3 regions of the Psychromicrobium ferritrahens genome follow, and region 2 is predicted to be linked to each of the others. Evidence: predicted binding sites of a transcription regulator. Region 2 holds the regulator's gene; each other region holds the start of a gene.
The links. The regulator HrcA, encoded in region 2, represses chaperone genes, less so after heat shock. The targets are predictions, from matches to a motif close to TTNGCACTCGNNNNNNNCGAGTGCNAA.
Positions count from the first base shown of each region.

Region 1: groL (chaperonin GroEL) is a predicted target of HrcA. The motif match lies at 2,581-2,607, and genes of this name have one in related genera.
Region 3: groES (co-chaperone GroES) is a predicted target of HrcA. The motif match lies at 3,567-3,593, and genes of this name have one in related genera.

Region 1 is NZ_JBDLLW010000003.1:316,787-321,786, forward strand. It holds gene ABDK06_RS13470 (methylated-DNA--[protein]-cysteine S-methyltransferase) at 127-633, shown strand; gene groL (chaperonin GroEL) at 799-2,436, opposite strand; gene ABDK06_RS13480 (TM2 domain-containing protein) at 2,807-3,292, shown strand; gene ABDK06_RS13485 (ABC transporter substrate-binding protein) at 3,392-4,615, opposite strand; gene ABDK06_RS13490 (LytR C-terminal domain-containing protein) at 4,766-5,000, opposite strand, start outside.
Region 2 is NZ_JBDLLW010000001.1:154,617-159,616, forward strand. It holds gene hemW (radical SAM family heme chaperone HemW) at 1-87, shown strand, start outside; gene ABDK06_RS00700 (DUF4870 domain-containing protein) at 76-432, opposite strand; gene ABDK06_RS00705 (DUF3097 domain-containing protein) at 545-1,417, opposite strand; gene hrcA (heat-inducible transcriptional repressor HrcA) at 1,567-2,577, shown strand; gene dnaJ (molecular chaperone DnaJ) at 2,617-3,747, shown strand; gene ABDK06_RS00720 (16S rRNA (uracil(1498)-N(3))-methyltransferase) at 3,841-4,614, shown strand; gene ABDK06_RS00725 (GerMN domain-containing protein) at 4,639-5,000, opposite strand, start outside.
Region 3 is NZ_JBDLLW010000001.1:984,681-989,680, forward strand. It holds gene guaB (IMP dehydrogenase) at 1-1,033, opposite strand, end outside; gene groL (chaperonin GroEL) at 1,373-2,986, opposite strand; gene groES (co-chaperone GroES) at 3,108-3,404, opposite strand; gene ABDK06_RS04555 (THUMP-like domain-containing protein) at 3,805-5,000, shown strand, end outside.

The DNA of each region.
Region 1 (5,000 bases), on a different contig from region 2:
TGTTTGAAGTGCTTAATCCTCCGATGTTTCGATTCGTTCCCTTCCCTTCCCTTCTCATTCAAACGGAACCAGTATCCTAAATATCACAGTGTCCCCGGGACCCGAATAAAACCGAGGACCTGCATAATGGAGACCGTGTATACCCAGATCGAGTCACCGCTCGGCACGCTGACCCTGTTGGCCTCGGAGGACGCTTTGACCGGGCTCTACTTCAGCGAGCACAAGAAGCTACCGGATCGAGCGCAGTGGGGCTCCGCTGCCCCCGACGCGCCACTGCTCCTGGCTGCTCACAAGCAGCTCGAAGAGTATTTCTCCGGCCGACGTCGTAGCTTCGAGCTGCCGTTGGAAACCCGTGGCTCGGAACTTCAAGAACGGGTCTGGACGCTACTCCGGGATCTCGATTACGGGCAGACGATCGGCTACGGCGAACTGGCGAAACAACTGGGTGACCCTAGCCTGGCACAGGCAGTGGGAGCCGCGGTCGGCGCCAATCCACTGAGCATCCTCATCCCCTGCCATCGGGTGATCGCCCAAGACGGTAAGCTGACCGGCTACGCCGGAGGCATCGAGCGCAAGGTCTTCCTGCTCGAACTGGAAGAATCCGAAGAGAGCAAAGCCCAGAAGCTGTTCTGAGCGGACACTGTGATGCTGAGAGTCGCTGTCCAGGGGCGACAACGGCCCTCGGTGGCAGCAACGCTCCTAGGCGTCACAGCGTTTCAGGAATCTGAGTAAAGAGCGAGGGCCCCGCATCCGTGGATGCGGGGCCCTCGCGGGTAAATCAGGAAGGGTGAAGAGGGCTTAGAAGCCGCCCATTCCGCCCATGCCACCCATGTCGTCGCCACCAGCGGGAGCGGCAGACTTCTTCTCCGGCTTATCCGCAACCACGGCTTCGGTGGTCAGGAACAGGCCAGCGATCGAGGCGGCGTTCTGCAGCGCAGAGCGAGTCACCTTGACCGGATCGTTCACGCCGGCGGCGAGCAGATCCTCGTAAACACCGGTTGCAGCGTTCAGGCCATGGCCGATCGGCAGGCCGCGAACCTTGTCCACCACAACACCGGCTTCGAGGCCCGCGTTGATCGCGATCTGCTTGAGTGGTGCATCGATGGCGACCTTCACGATATTGGCGCCGGTTGCCTCGTCGCCTTCGAGCTTCAGGTTCTCGAAAGCCTTCACACCAGCCTGGATCAGCGCCACGCCACCGCCGGGGACGATGCCCTCTTCAACGGCAGCCTTAGCGTTACGCACGGCGTCCTCAATACGGTGCTTGCGCTCCTTGAGTTCGACCTCGGTCGCCGCACCGGCCTTGATCACTGCCACGCCACCGGCCAGCTTGGCCAGGCGCTCCTGCAGCTTCTCGCGGTCGTAATCGGAATCTGAGTTGTCGATCTCGGCACGGATCTGAGCGACCCGGCCAGCGATCTGATCGGCGTCGCCCGCGCCCTCGACAATGGTGGTCTCGTCCTTGGTGACGACAACCTTGCGAGCCTGGCCCAGCAGGTCCAGGGTAGCGTTCTCCAGGCTCAGACCGACCTCTTCGGAGATGACCTGACCACCGGTCAGGATGGCGATATCGGCCAGCTGAGCTTTGCGGCGGTCGCCGAAGCCCGGAGCCTTCACGGCGACGGACTTGAACAGGCCACGGATCTTGTTCACGATCAGGGTGGCGAGTGCTTCGGCTTCCACGTCCTCGGCGATGATCAGCAGCGGCTTGCCGGACTGCATGACCTTCTCCAGGATGGCAACCATGTCCTTGACATTGGAGATCTTGGAGTTGACCACCAGGATGTAAGGATCTTCCAGCACGGTCTCCTGACGCTCGGCGTCGGTGACGAAGTACTGCGAGATGTAGCCCTTGTCGAAGCGCATGCCCTCGGTGAGCTCGAGTTCCAGCCCGAAGGTGTTGGATTCCTCAACCGTGATGACGCCCTCTTTGCCGACCTTATCCAGGGCCTCGGCGATCAATTCGCCGATCTGGGTGTCAGCGGCGGAGATCGAGGCGGTAGCGGCGATCTCTTCTTTGGTCTCAACTTCCTTGGCGGAAGCGAGCAGCTGCTCGGTGACGGCGGCAACTGCCTTCTCGATGCCGCGCTTCAGGCTCAGCGGATCAGCTCCGGCTGCGACGTTGCGCAGACCTTCACGGACCAGGGCCTGAGCCAGCACGGTCGCCGTGGTGGTGCCGTCGCCAGCGACCTCATCAGTCTTCTTGGCAACTTCCTTGACCAGCTCGGCGCCGATCTTCTCGTAAGGATCCTCCAACTCGATCTCCTTGGCGATGGAAACACCATCGTTGGTGATCGTGGGAGCGCCCCACTTCTTTTCCAAGACGACGTTGCGGCCGCGCGGGCCGAGGGTCACCTTGACGGCGTCGGCCAGGGTGTTCAGACCCCGTTCGAGACCGCGGCGCGCCTCTTCGTCGAATGCAATGATTTTGGCCATGGAGGCTTCAGTCCTTTCGGGACAATCATGTGAGTTCTCATAACCGGTCAGGTGCCCGCGACGGACGACAGGCGCATCATGCATTCGGTACATTCCGCGCGCTGCCTCACCGAACCAGTCGGCTCCCCGACCGGCCGCTAAAAATTAGCAGTCAGCATGGGAGAGTGCTAAGTCAATAATTAGCACTCACGGGTAGAGAGTGCAAGCGGAGATGACCTCTCGAACCGGAGTTTCGCTCAGGGAATACCCTCGATTCTCACCCATTGAATGGAACAACTCTGGTTTTCGCTAAAATTCTTGGATAATCTTCCAGAGAAGAAGATATATAACGCAGAAGGTATCTATGGATGCCTCAGGCAAGGAGATGACCATGAGTGAAACCCCAGGGGCAGCCGGAGCGGATAAACCGTCGGAGCCGACGGACTCGCCCTTCAGCCCGCCCTCTGCACCGACTGAGCCTATTGCTCCTCAGGCTTCTGCTCCGTCGCAGGGCTTCGAATATCAGGCTCCGCAGGTGCCACCGGCGGCTCCTTTCAATCAGCAGCCCAACTATCAGCAGGCGCCTCCGCAGCAGGGTTACTACCAGCAGCCTTATCAGCAACCCTACGCAGCGGGCGGCGATGCCAAGTCAAAGATCGCAGCTGGCCTGCTCGGCATCTTCCTCGGCTCTCTGGGAATCCACAACTTCTACCTGGGCTATATCGGTAAGGCCGTGGCGCAATTGCTGATCACTGTGCTCTCGCTGGGAATCCTCTCCTTCGTCTCCTTCGTCTGGGGACTCATCGAAGGTATTTTGATTCTCACCGGTTCGCAGAACTTCCGCACCGATGCCAGGGGTGTTCCACTGCGGGACTAAGCACTGGGGCGATTCATCATAGTGCTGCGCTCCGCCCCAGTCGGGGCGGAGCGCAGCACTATGAGCGATAAAACCCGGGAGCGGTCGAACCTCAGAGAGCTATTTCACTTGTTCGCTGCGGTTCAGCACCGGAAGGTTTCCGGCCCCGTAGCGATAGACCAGATAGTTCGCCACCGTGATATTTCCTTGATCATCAAAGTTGACCGGCCCGGAGACGCCGTCATAATCGATGGCTTTTCCCTGGCTGAGCAGAGAGAGGCAGTCGGATAGCTGCTGGCATTTCTGACCGTTGCCGCTTCCACCCGAAACCTCGATCAGCCGGGAAGCGATTGAGGCCCCCGAAGAGTCTTTGGCCCTGATCGCCGCCAAGGCCGAGAGCATCACAGCGTCATAGCTCTCCGCCGCGTAGTTCAGCGACGTCAAGGCAGGATCAATTTTCAGCAGTTCTTCCTGGAATGCCGCGGGCGGAAAGACGCCGGGAAGAATCCCCTGGGCACCCTGAAGCGCATTGAGCGCGAGATTGGCTCCGTACGAAGAAGTTGCCCCGTCGTCCAGCAAAAGCGTGGAACCCGGCACTTGAGCATTGGCTAATTCCGCCAGAATCTGCTGGCTACGCTGCCGTGCGATCACTACAACGGATCCAGCCTTCTCAGCCTTCACCTTTGCGGCGGCGGCTGCCGCATCTGAAGCCTCAATCGAGACTGTCTGCTGAGCCCCGGAATCGGCTACCGCGGAAATCACCTGTTGAGCGATCTCCTTGCTGCTGTCAGCGGATTCATACAGCACCGCAATCTTCTGACCCTTGGCCGAGTCCGCCGCCAACCGGGCCAGCAGCTTCGCCTGCATGGTTTCCACCGGAGCGGTACGGAAGTAATAGCCCCCGCTGCTGACCTTATTCAGTGCGGTTGCTGCATTCGCCGGAGAGATCAGCACGGTGCGACTCTTGCTGAGCGCTGCGATCGCCTCGCTCGCCTGAGCCGAATCGGTGGGACCGATCACTACCGAGGCCTTTCCAGCGCTCAATTTCCTGAGCTGATCGGCGATTGAGTCAGCCGGGTCGGATGGCAGCAGCTCGACCGACTGGCCGTTCACTCCACCGGCCAGGTTGAGTTGCTGGACAGCCAATTTCGCGGCTGCCTGCTGAGCTGGATTCAAAAAAGACTGATCGCCGGTGTTGTCCAGGAGCAAGCCGATGGTCAGCACTTCGACGCCGGAAGGCTGAGGAGAGGCGATCCGGGCGTTTCCGGTCTGCCCCGAGCAGGCAGCGAGCAGCAGTGCCACGGCGAAGAAGCCCACTAGTCCGATACTTCTCGGCTTCTTCATCACGACTCCCGCTCTAGCGTCCTTGCTTCTGCCCCTGCCACCGGCTAGCGGCTTGCTGACAACTGTAGCCAGACCCGGCTCGGAAAGCCGGGAGATACACCGGGTGTGGTGCCAAAGAGTGCCATCTGAAGGTGCTCCTGGCCGAAAGTGCTACTGGGCACCCGGGCCGAGCACCACTGCAAGCGGAACACCGAGTTCAGCGGTATCCACCAACCGAGTGATGCCGAGCAATTTACCCAGTTCCTCGGCATTAGTCTTCTGGCTGGCTCCATTGTAGAAAATCGCCGAGCTTGGCTGCGGAACTCCACTCCAGTTGGCGCTGATCGGGACGACCCAGCCATCACCGCGCACTTGTTGAGCCACCCGGGCTGCCAGACCGCCGATT
Region 2 (5,000 bases):
CAAGACGCTTTTCGCGGAAAGCTGGTCTTGACGGTGAAAGGCAGGTTGCTCGCGGACGGAGTGATCCGCGAGTTGCTAATGGATTAGCCGCAGGTTAAAGGGGTAGCGGTAAGGGTTTCCACGATTGACGTGGATGGCGGCGATCACCGAGAAAACCGTGAGGGTGGCCCAGATGGCTGCAGCGATGATCGCGAACAGGCTGCCGATCACCGGAACTGTCATCGCCAGCACATTCATCAGGATCGCGACCGCGGTGGGCGGCAAGGTGAAGTTAAGTGCTTCTTTCGATTCCTGAGCGGTAAAAGGTCCTCGATCTTTGAAGATCAAGTAGATGACGAGCGCCGGAAAACAGCCAAGGATGCCACCGCAGTGCGCCAGAAAGGCGAATTGCCGGTCCTCGGTAGCGGTCAGCGGAAGCGCGCGGGCGGACATCGGCTCAAACTGCTGGGTGTGACGTTCGGCTTGCTGCCCGGCGTCATCCTCACCCTCAGGAAAAATCACTACCTGTCCTCGCTCAGTTCACGGTCAAAAAGAAATACTTACTTCAGGATACTTCAGCCGTAAGGAAATCAATGACTTCCTCAACCCGAGCCAAAAGCGAGGGTTCTAGATCGGCGTAAGTGGTGACTCTTCCGAGAAGACGTTTCCAGCCCTGAGCAATATCGGCTTGTTCGGTGTGCGGCCAGCCGAAAGCACGGAGGATGCCGATCTTCCATTCAGTGTCCCGAGAAACCACGGGCCAGGCATCGATACCCAGCGCCTGGGGTTTGATCGCCTGCCAAACATCGACATAGGGATGCCCGACGATCAACACGTTCCCCGCTGCACCGGGCAGCGCCATCGACTCGGCAGCGATCCTGGATTCTTTGGAACGCGGAACCAGATGATCCACCAGCACGCCCAGTCGACGGTGCGGACCAGGCTGAAAATCTCGGATCGCCGCCGCCAGCTCGTCGATCCCTCCCAGCGGCTCTACCACGATGCCCTCTAGACGAAGATCATCACCCCAGACCTTCTCAACCAATTCGGCATCGTGCTTGCCTTCCACCCAGATCCGGCTGGCGCGTGCTGTTCTCGCCCTGAGACCGCTGACTTTCACGGAGCCAGAAGCGGTACGCTGCGCCGTCGAACCCGTCGGGCTGGCCGCCTGCTGCGGAGCGACCGCCTCCACCGGCACGCCGTCAACCAGAAAACCAAAACCCAGCTGGAAGGACTTCGTCTTGCCGCGACGGTCCTCCAGCACCATGATGTGCATGCCGCCGGACTTCTCTATGCGGACTACCGCACCAACCCAGCCACTCTGTACATCCTCGAAAACAGTGCCTCGCGAAGCAGGAACCTGAGGCAGCTGTGCGCGAGCCGGTTTCGTCAGAGCCTGGCCCGGGCCCCAGGAGCCGTAATCAAAGGAGGAAGTCACTCTTCAAGTTTGGACTATGCCCTGGTTCGCCGAGGGCTGACACGCCTGCCAGCCGGAATCATCGGATGAAATGACGTACTAGACTTAGCACTTGGATGAGGTGAGTGCTAATTGACACTCGGAATCAGGCGTTCGGCAAGGAGGTAAGGATGAGCGAGCTGCGCAAACTCGAGGTCCTTCGTGCCATCGTGGAAGACTACGTCAATTCTCGTGAACCTGTAGGGTCCAAGGCCCTGGTCGACAGGCATCACCTCGGAGTATCCAGTGCGACGATCCGCAACGATATGGCGGCACTCGAGGAAGAAGGGCTGATCACGGCCCCGCACACTTCGGCTGGCCGGATTCCCACCGACAAGGGGTACCGCCTCTTCGTCGACCGGATCACCGAGGTCAAGCCGCTCTCCGTCGCCGAGCGACGCGCTATCCAGGCGGTACTGAGTGGTCCGGCAGATTTGGACGACGTCCTGGAACGAACGGTGCGGACGCTAGCTCAGCTGACCAATCAGGTCGCGGTAGTGCAGTATCCGACGTCGTCCAATGCCTCGGTCCGCCACGTCGAATTTGTCTCATTAGCGGCTCATCAGGCGCTCGTGGTGTTGATCCTGGACAATGGCAAGGTCGAGCAAAGCGTCTTCGACTTGGGTCAGCAAGTCGATTCGGAGGAGCTCTCCGGGCTGCGGCATCAGTTCCTCTCCGTCTTGGTAGGCGCTCCGGTGAACCAGCTGCCGCTCGTCCTCGAAGCCGTTCTCGGGCTGACCCCGGCTGTGCTGAGCTCAGCCGCTCAGGTGCTCGCCAACGGCCTGGCGGCCCTCGCGCAATCCGCCAAAGAGGAACGCTTCATGGTGGCTGGGACCGCCAACCTGACCCGTTCGAACGTCGACTTCCCGCTCAGCATCGGCCCGGTCCTCGACGCCTTGGAGGAGCAAGTCGTGATGCTTCGGCTGCTCTCCGAGATGGCACAGGACGCTCGCGGCGTCGCGGTCAGCATTGGCCGAGAGAACTCTTACGACTCTCTCTCCGAAGCATCCGTGGTGGCCACCGCCTATGGTGCTAGCTCAGCCAAGCTCGGCGTGCTCGGCCCGATCCGGATGGATTACCCGAATACCATGGCGACGGTGCGCGCGGTTGCCCGGTACCTCTCCCGAATTTTGGCCGGCTAAGCCGGTCGTCAGACTCCGACAGAAAGAGAAAGAGCGACATTGAGTAATCACTATGAGGTGTTGGGGGTTGCCCGCGACGCGACCGGTGAGGAAATCAAGAAGGCCTATCGTAAGCTTGCCCGTCAGTACCACCCCGATGTCTACCAGGGTGAGGATGCTGAGGAGAAGTTCAAGGATGTCTCTCATGCCTACGAGGTGCTTTCCGACCCGCAAAAACGCCGGGTCTATGACACCACGGGCAATGAAAACGGCACCGATAGCGGTTTCGGGGCCGGGTTCTCGGGTCAGGGCTTTGCCTTCCAGGATATTTTCGAGAGCTTCTTCGGCGGTCAGGGAGGCCAGGGACAGGGGCCCATTCCACGCAAGCAGCGTGGTCAGGACGCCTTGATCGGCGTCCGCATCGAGCTTCGCGAGGCGGTCTTCGGCGTCAATAAGAAAATCGAGGTCGACACTGCGGTGCTCTGCGAGACCTGTCACGGGTCCTGCTGCCGCGAGGGCACCACGGAGCAGACCTGCGATATCTGCCATGGCAGTGGTCAGGTGCAGCGCCCGGTGCGTTCCATTTTGGGCCAAGTGATGACGGTTGCCAGCTGTGTCACCTGTCAGGGGCATGGCACCGTGATCCCGGAGCCCTGCAATGAATGCATGGGAGAGGGTCGAGTGCGTTCTCGGCGTTCGCTGACCATCAAGGTGCCCGCCGGGGTGGACACCGGAACCAGGATTCAATTGGCCGCTCAGGGCGAGGCTGGCCCGGCGGGTGGCCCAGCGGGCGATCTGTACGTCGAGATGCGGGTCAACCGCGATACCTTGTTCTCTCGCGAGCGGGACGATCTGCAGGCCAGCGTCAATGTACCAATGACCGCGGCTGCGCTGGGCACCGAATTGACCATCGAAACTTTTGACGGTCCTCAGCAGCTCAACGTCAAACCCGGAACTCAGTCCGGTGAAGTGCTCACGTTACGCGGGCTGGGCGTGACTCATCTGCGTGGACAGGGCCGCGGCGATCTGAAAGTCGAACTCAACGTTGAGACGCCGACCAGGGTCGATGCGGCCCAGGAAGAGTTGCTCAAGCAGCTCGCGGCGCTCCGCGGCGAGCAGTTCACCGAGGGCAAGCTGACCGCTTCCGGTGGGGTTTTCGCCAAGCTGCGCGATAAGCTCGGCGGTCACTAGGAACTGCAAGAACTGCACGGACGGGGTTCTGGAGCGATCCGGGGCACCGTCCGTGCTGTCCGCTGAGCTCGGCGCAGCCCGTAAACTCAGATCGTGACGAATCCAATCTTTTTTGTTGATCCGGCCGAAGTCAGCGAGCTGACCGTCGGCGAGGTTTTTGAGCTCGGCGGCACCGAGGGGCATCACGCCGCCACGGTGAAACGCTTGACGCCGGGTGAAGCCATCGACCTGGTGGACGGCAAGGGATTGCGTTTGCGGGGTACCGTGACAAGCGTGGGGCAGGGCGCGCTGGAGGTCAGTATTGAGGAGCGGCTAGTGGAACCGGTCGCCGAGCCCCGGTTGGTTTTGGTCCAGGCGCTGGCCAAGGATGGCAGAGATGAACTCGCTATCGAAACAGCGACAGAACTCGGGGTTGACGCTATCGTCCCCTGGCAGGCGGATCGCTCTATTGTCCGCTGGAAGGCTGAGCGGGCCGAAAAAGCATTGGCTAAATGGCGTAAAACCGTGCAGGCAGCCGCTAAACAAGCACGCCGGGCCAGGGTACCGGAGGTGCTCGAACTACAGGACAGCACAGCCTTAGCCAAGCTGTCCGACTCGGATCAGGCTGGTTCAGGGATCGCTGCCTCACGGCAATTGCTGGTGCTTCATGAAGAAGCCTCGAGCGGTGTCAAGGAACTCTCCGGGCTGACGGACGCCGAGGACTTATTGTTGATCGTCGGGCCTGAGGGCGGCATTTCTGCCCGAGAACTCGAACTCTTTGCGAGCGTCGGAGCCAAGCAACTCAGATTGGGGGCTCATGTGCTGCGTTCCTCAACGGCCGGCCCGGTGGCCATTGCACTCTTGAGCGAGCGCCTCGGCCGCTGGTGACCCAGGGCCGGACGATATGGCAGCTCAGCGTACCGTAAAGGCCTTGCTATCCAGATCGAGCATTGCGTCGTTCCCGCTGGGGTCGCTACGGTACACCAGAAGTTCATAATTGCCCGGTGGAGGGTTCAGCACGAACTCAAAATTTCCACCCTGGGCGTTGGGCTTTATCGGCGTCGTGCCGCTTTGATAGTTCACTTTCCCACCGGCGGGCTCTACTCGCTGGACACTCCATTGCAGGTTCTGGCTGGAGGTCGGACCGAGACCGTCAACGGTGATGCTGCCGCCGCTGAACACCATTCCCTGCTGTGGATCGATAATCCAGATCGGTGCCTGGGTGGAGGGGTTTCGGCTGATCGGGCGATCCAATTTGACCTGATCGAAGGCCG
Region 3 (5,000 bases), 830 kb from region 2:
GGGGAACCCCCGCCGGTCCAGCCGCTTTCGCCGACTCGTAGATCGCGGTGACCTGGGGAACTCCGACGCCGGCTACCACGCGCGTGGTGCAGATCGAACCCGGGCCGACGCCGACCTTGATGCCATCGGCACCGGCGTCAATCAGCGCCTGAGCGCCCTCGCGGGTGGCGGCCTGGCCGCCGATGATGTCCACATGAGCGGCTACCGGATCGGCTTTGAGCCGGGCGATCATGTCCAGCACGCCCTGGGAGTGACCGTTCGCGGTGTCCACGAATAAGGCGTCAACTCCGGCGTCCACCAGCCGCATGGCGCGTTCCCAGCCGTCGCCGAAGAAACCGATCGCGGCGCCCACCCGAAGGCGACCTTCGTCGTCCTTGGTGGCCAGCGGGTACTGCTCAGCTTTGGTGAAGTCCTTGACCGTGATGAGTCCGCGCAAACGTCCTTCGTCATCCACCAAGGGGAGCTTTTCGATCTTGTTCTTAGCCAGCAGGTCCGAGGCGTCTTCCCGGCTGATCCCGACCTTTCCGGTGATCAGCGGCATCTTGGTCATCACCTGATGGACCAGCCGGTGCGGGAAGTCGGATTCGAGCACGAAGCGGGTATCCCGATTCGTCACGATGCCGAGCAGATGACCGGACTCATCCACCACTGGCAGGCCGGAGACCCGGTAGCGCCCGCAGAGCTCATCCAGCTCCGCCAGAGTTGCCTCCGGACCGATGGTCACCGGGTTGGTGATCATCCCGGATTCGCTGCGCTTCACCCGATCGACCTGTTCGGCCTGATCGTCGATGGAGAGATTCCGGTGCACCACTCCCAGTCCGCCCTGACGAGCCATCGCGATGGCCATTCTGGATTCCGTGACGGTGTCCATCGCGGCGGAGAGCAAAGGGGTCTGCACCGAGATGCGCTTAGAAAGCTGAGAAGAGGTGTCTGCCTCCGAGGGGATGACGTCGGTGTGCCCCGGGAGGAGCAGCACGTCGTCGTAGGTCAAGCCGATCAGTGAAAACGGATCGTTGGGTTCATTCTGAGTCATGGTCACCTAATGCTGGTATCGGCGAAATACGGGTAAAGGATGTCTGCCTGCAACCGATGACCGGCACGTGATTACGGGCCTGGCCTGTGCTTGATTACATTCTAAACGAATCCGAAGCCTCAGCTATTCCACATAACTCAAGCCCAGATCCTCCAACCCCCGCGCCCAGCTATCCCAGTGAATGTTGCCAAAGTTATGAAAGTTCACCGGGATCAGTCACATTGGCCACACCAGCAACACTCAATGGGATAACTGGGTAAAACTTGGGTAAAGAAGGAGGGTTAAAAGTGGATGGCGAGTGCGGAGGTCCGCACTCGCCATCACTTGAAGCTGAGCTAATTAGTGGTTGTGCCCCGCATGAGAATCTTCATCCTCTTCGGGCTTCTCCACTACCAGGGCTTCTGTGGTCAGCACCAGGGCCGCGATCGAGGCCGCATTGCGCAGCGCCGAACGAGTCACCTTGACCGGATCGATAACACCTTGGGCGATCAAGTCACCGTACTCGCCGGTCGCGGCATTGAAACCGTGGCCGTCGGGCAGCTGGCTGACCTTGTCGATCACCACATAGCCATCGTGTCCGGCGTTCTCCGCGATCCAGCGCAGCGGCTGCGCCAGAGCGCGGCGCACCAGGCCGACCGACGTCGCGGCGTCGCCTTCCAGGGCCTTGACCTCGGCGCTCTCATCGAGAGCCTTGGCAGCCTGCACCAGAGCGGAGCCACCACCGGCCACAATGCCTTCTTCAAGGGCTGCACGAGTGGAGGAAACAGCATCTTCAATGCGGTGCTTCTTCTCCTTCAGCTCGACCTCGGTGGCTGCGCCGACCTTGATCACGCCGATGCCGCCGGCGAGCTTCGCCAGGCGTTCCTGCAGCTTCTCTTTATCCCAGTCCGAATCGGTGCGGTCCAGTTCGGCGCGCAGCTGCGCGATCCGATCCGCCACGTCCTGCTCGGTGCCAGCACCGTCGACAATCGTGGTATTGTCCTTGGTGACGGTGATCCGACGAGCGGTACCGAGCACCTCCAGGCCGACCTGATCGAGCGAGAGACCGATCTCCGGGGAGACGATCTGGCCACCGGTCAGGATCGCGATGTCCTGCAGCATGGCCTTCCGGCGGTCACCGAAACCGGGAGCCTTCACGGCAACCACGTTCAAGGTGCCGCGCAGCTTGTTCACGATCAGCGTGGACAGCGCTTCGCCGTCGACGTCTTCAGCGATGATGAAGAGCGGCTTGGAAGCCTTCAGCACCTTCTCCAGCAAGGGCAGGAACTCCTGGATCGAGGAGATCTTGCCCTGGTTGATCAGGATCAAGGCGTCTTCCAGAACAGCTTCCTGGCGCTCGTGATCGGTGACGAAATGCGGTGACAAGTAGCCCTTGTCGAACTGCATGCCTTCGGTGAGCACCAGCTCGGTCTGCATCGAGGAGGATTCCTCGATAGTGATCACACCGTCCTTGCCGACCTTGTCGAAAGCCTCAGCGAGCAGTTCACCGATCTCGGTGCTCTGCGCGGAGATCGAGGCGACGCTGGCCACCTGGCCACCGGAGACCTCGCGGGCGTTCTCCAGCAGACGGGCCGCAATCGCCTCGACCGAGACCTCGATGCCGTGCTTGAGCGCACCCGGAGCTGCACCAGCCGCTACGTTCCGCAGGCCTTCCTTGACCAGGGCCTGAGCCAGCACGGTGGCCGTGGTGGTACCGTCACCGGCGACGTCGTTGGTCTTGGTGGCGACTTCCTTGGCCAGCTGCGCGCCGAGGTTCTCGTAGGGATCGTCCAGCTCGACCTCGCGAGCGATGGTCACGCCGTCGTTGGTGATAGTGGGGGCACCCCACTGCTTGGCGAGCACGACATTGCGGCCGCGCGGACCAAGGGTCACCTTGACAGCGTTGGCCAGGCGGTCAACGCCCGCCTCCAGGGAACGCCGGGCGGCGTCATTGAATTCAATCTGTTTAGCCATAAGTCTTTGTCCTTATCTGACAGATGCCCCGGACTCGGTGGACCGGGGCATCTGAAGAGGGTCCACTCAGCTTCGGCTGTGGTTCACAGGTTCTGCGAGCCACAGACCGGCCGTGGAATTGCTACTTGACGACGATGGCCAGGACGTCACGGGCCGAGAGCACGAGCAGCTCATCGCCGCCGGTCTTGACCTCGGTGCCGCCGTACTTGGAATAGATCACGACGTCGCCCACGGCGACATCGATCGGAACGCGGTTGCCGTTGTCATCGACACGGCCTGGGCCGACAGCGACAACTTCGCCTTCCTGCGGCTTTTCTTTAGCGGTATCCGGGATCACCAGACCCGAAGCAGTGGTCTGCTCGGCTTCCAGCTGGCGGACAACAATACGATCCTCAAGAGGCTTAATAGAGACCGACACTCGGACCTCTCCTTCTCAGTAAACTCTGCGGTTTTTAAGGCCACGGCAACTCGACAAGATGTTGCAGTTACCGTCGTCGCGGTGCCGGTATATGCAACTGCTGAGGCCGTGATGGCTTAGCACCCTAGTAGTAAGAGTGCTAATACTGACTCTATGAGCCGATTAGCACTCGGTCAAGGCGAGTGCTAATTTCTGTCATCTTTACCGCTCAGAGCGAACTCCCACGGAACGGCAAAGCCGATTAGCTCCCCTACACCTCAGCCATCCCCCACACCTCAGCCAGCTATCCCACCGAGTGTTAACAAAGTGCAGGATGGGGACTGTTTAAGTTTACTTACGCCTCATCTGCAACATTCAGTGGGACAGCTGGATAGGGAACCTGGGCGATACGCTTAGCATCATGGCCGATGACTCAATCTCCCCTTTGCTCACCCCCGAGGGCTGGGACTTATTGGCCAGCATCGGCCCATACTCCGAAAAAGACTCGCTGGCCCTAGCCGAGAAACTGCGTAAGGCCGGCCACTCCGCGGAACTGACCTCGGCAGTGCTTACCCAGTCCCGGCTACGAACCAAAGCCACAGCCAAGTTCGGTGAATTCGCACAGCAGATGCTCTTCACCCAGACCGGTTTGGAGCAGGCCACCCGTCTGCAAGTCGCGGTATTGCACGCCCAGCGATTCGCCCAAGCAGGGGTGAAGAGCATCGCTGATCTGGGCTGCGGGCTGGGTGCCGATTCGCTCGCCTTCAGCACCCTCGACCTCAAGGTCACCGCAGTGGAACAAGATGAGATCACCGCTGCCTGCGCCACCATCAATCTGATGCCTTTTCCCGATGCCAAAGTGCTCCAGGCCGAAGCCAGCACAGTAGCTCTGGACGACGTCGACGGCGTCTGGCTGGACCCGGCGCGGCGAGCGACCTCTAGTTCCGGCAGCACCCGGATCTTCGATCCGGAAGCCTTTTCACCACCGCTGTCCTTTGTCGAGCAACTCGCCAACCGCGGCTTGCAGGTGGGAGTCAAACTGGGCCCTGGGATCCCGCACGAGTCGATTCCAGGAGGCTGTGAGGCACAGTGGGTTTCAGTCGCTGGAGAGCTGGTCGAGGTGACGCTCTGGTTCAACTCACTGGCCAGACCGGGAATTCGGCGTGCAGCACTGCTGCTCGGGCCAGACGGCGCAGCGGAGCTGAGCAGCCCGGTGGATTATCTGCCCGCGGAGCAGCAAGCGGCCATCGGCCCCCTGGAGGGCTACCTCTACGAACCGGACAGCGCGGTGATCCGCGCTGGACTGGTAGCTGATCTGGCGAACCACCTGGGGGCACATCTGATCGACCCGCAGATCGCTTACCTTTGCTCTCCCGAGCTGATCGAGACCCCTTTCGCCCGCGCCTATAGGGTTCTTGAGGTCCTGCCGTACAACGTGAAGGGTTTGCGGAGCTGGGTACGGGAGAACAATATCGGCAGCTTGGAGATCAAAAAACGCGGTACCGCTGTAACTCCTGAAGAGCTCCGCAAACAGCTGCTGGGCTCCAGCCCTAAAAAGGCCAGAGGCTCGACGACGGCGACCTTGGTGCTGACTCGTATCGGCCAGGACCGGGTTGC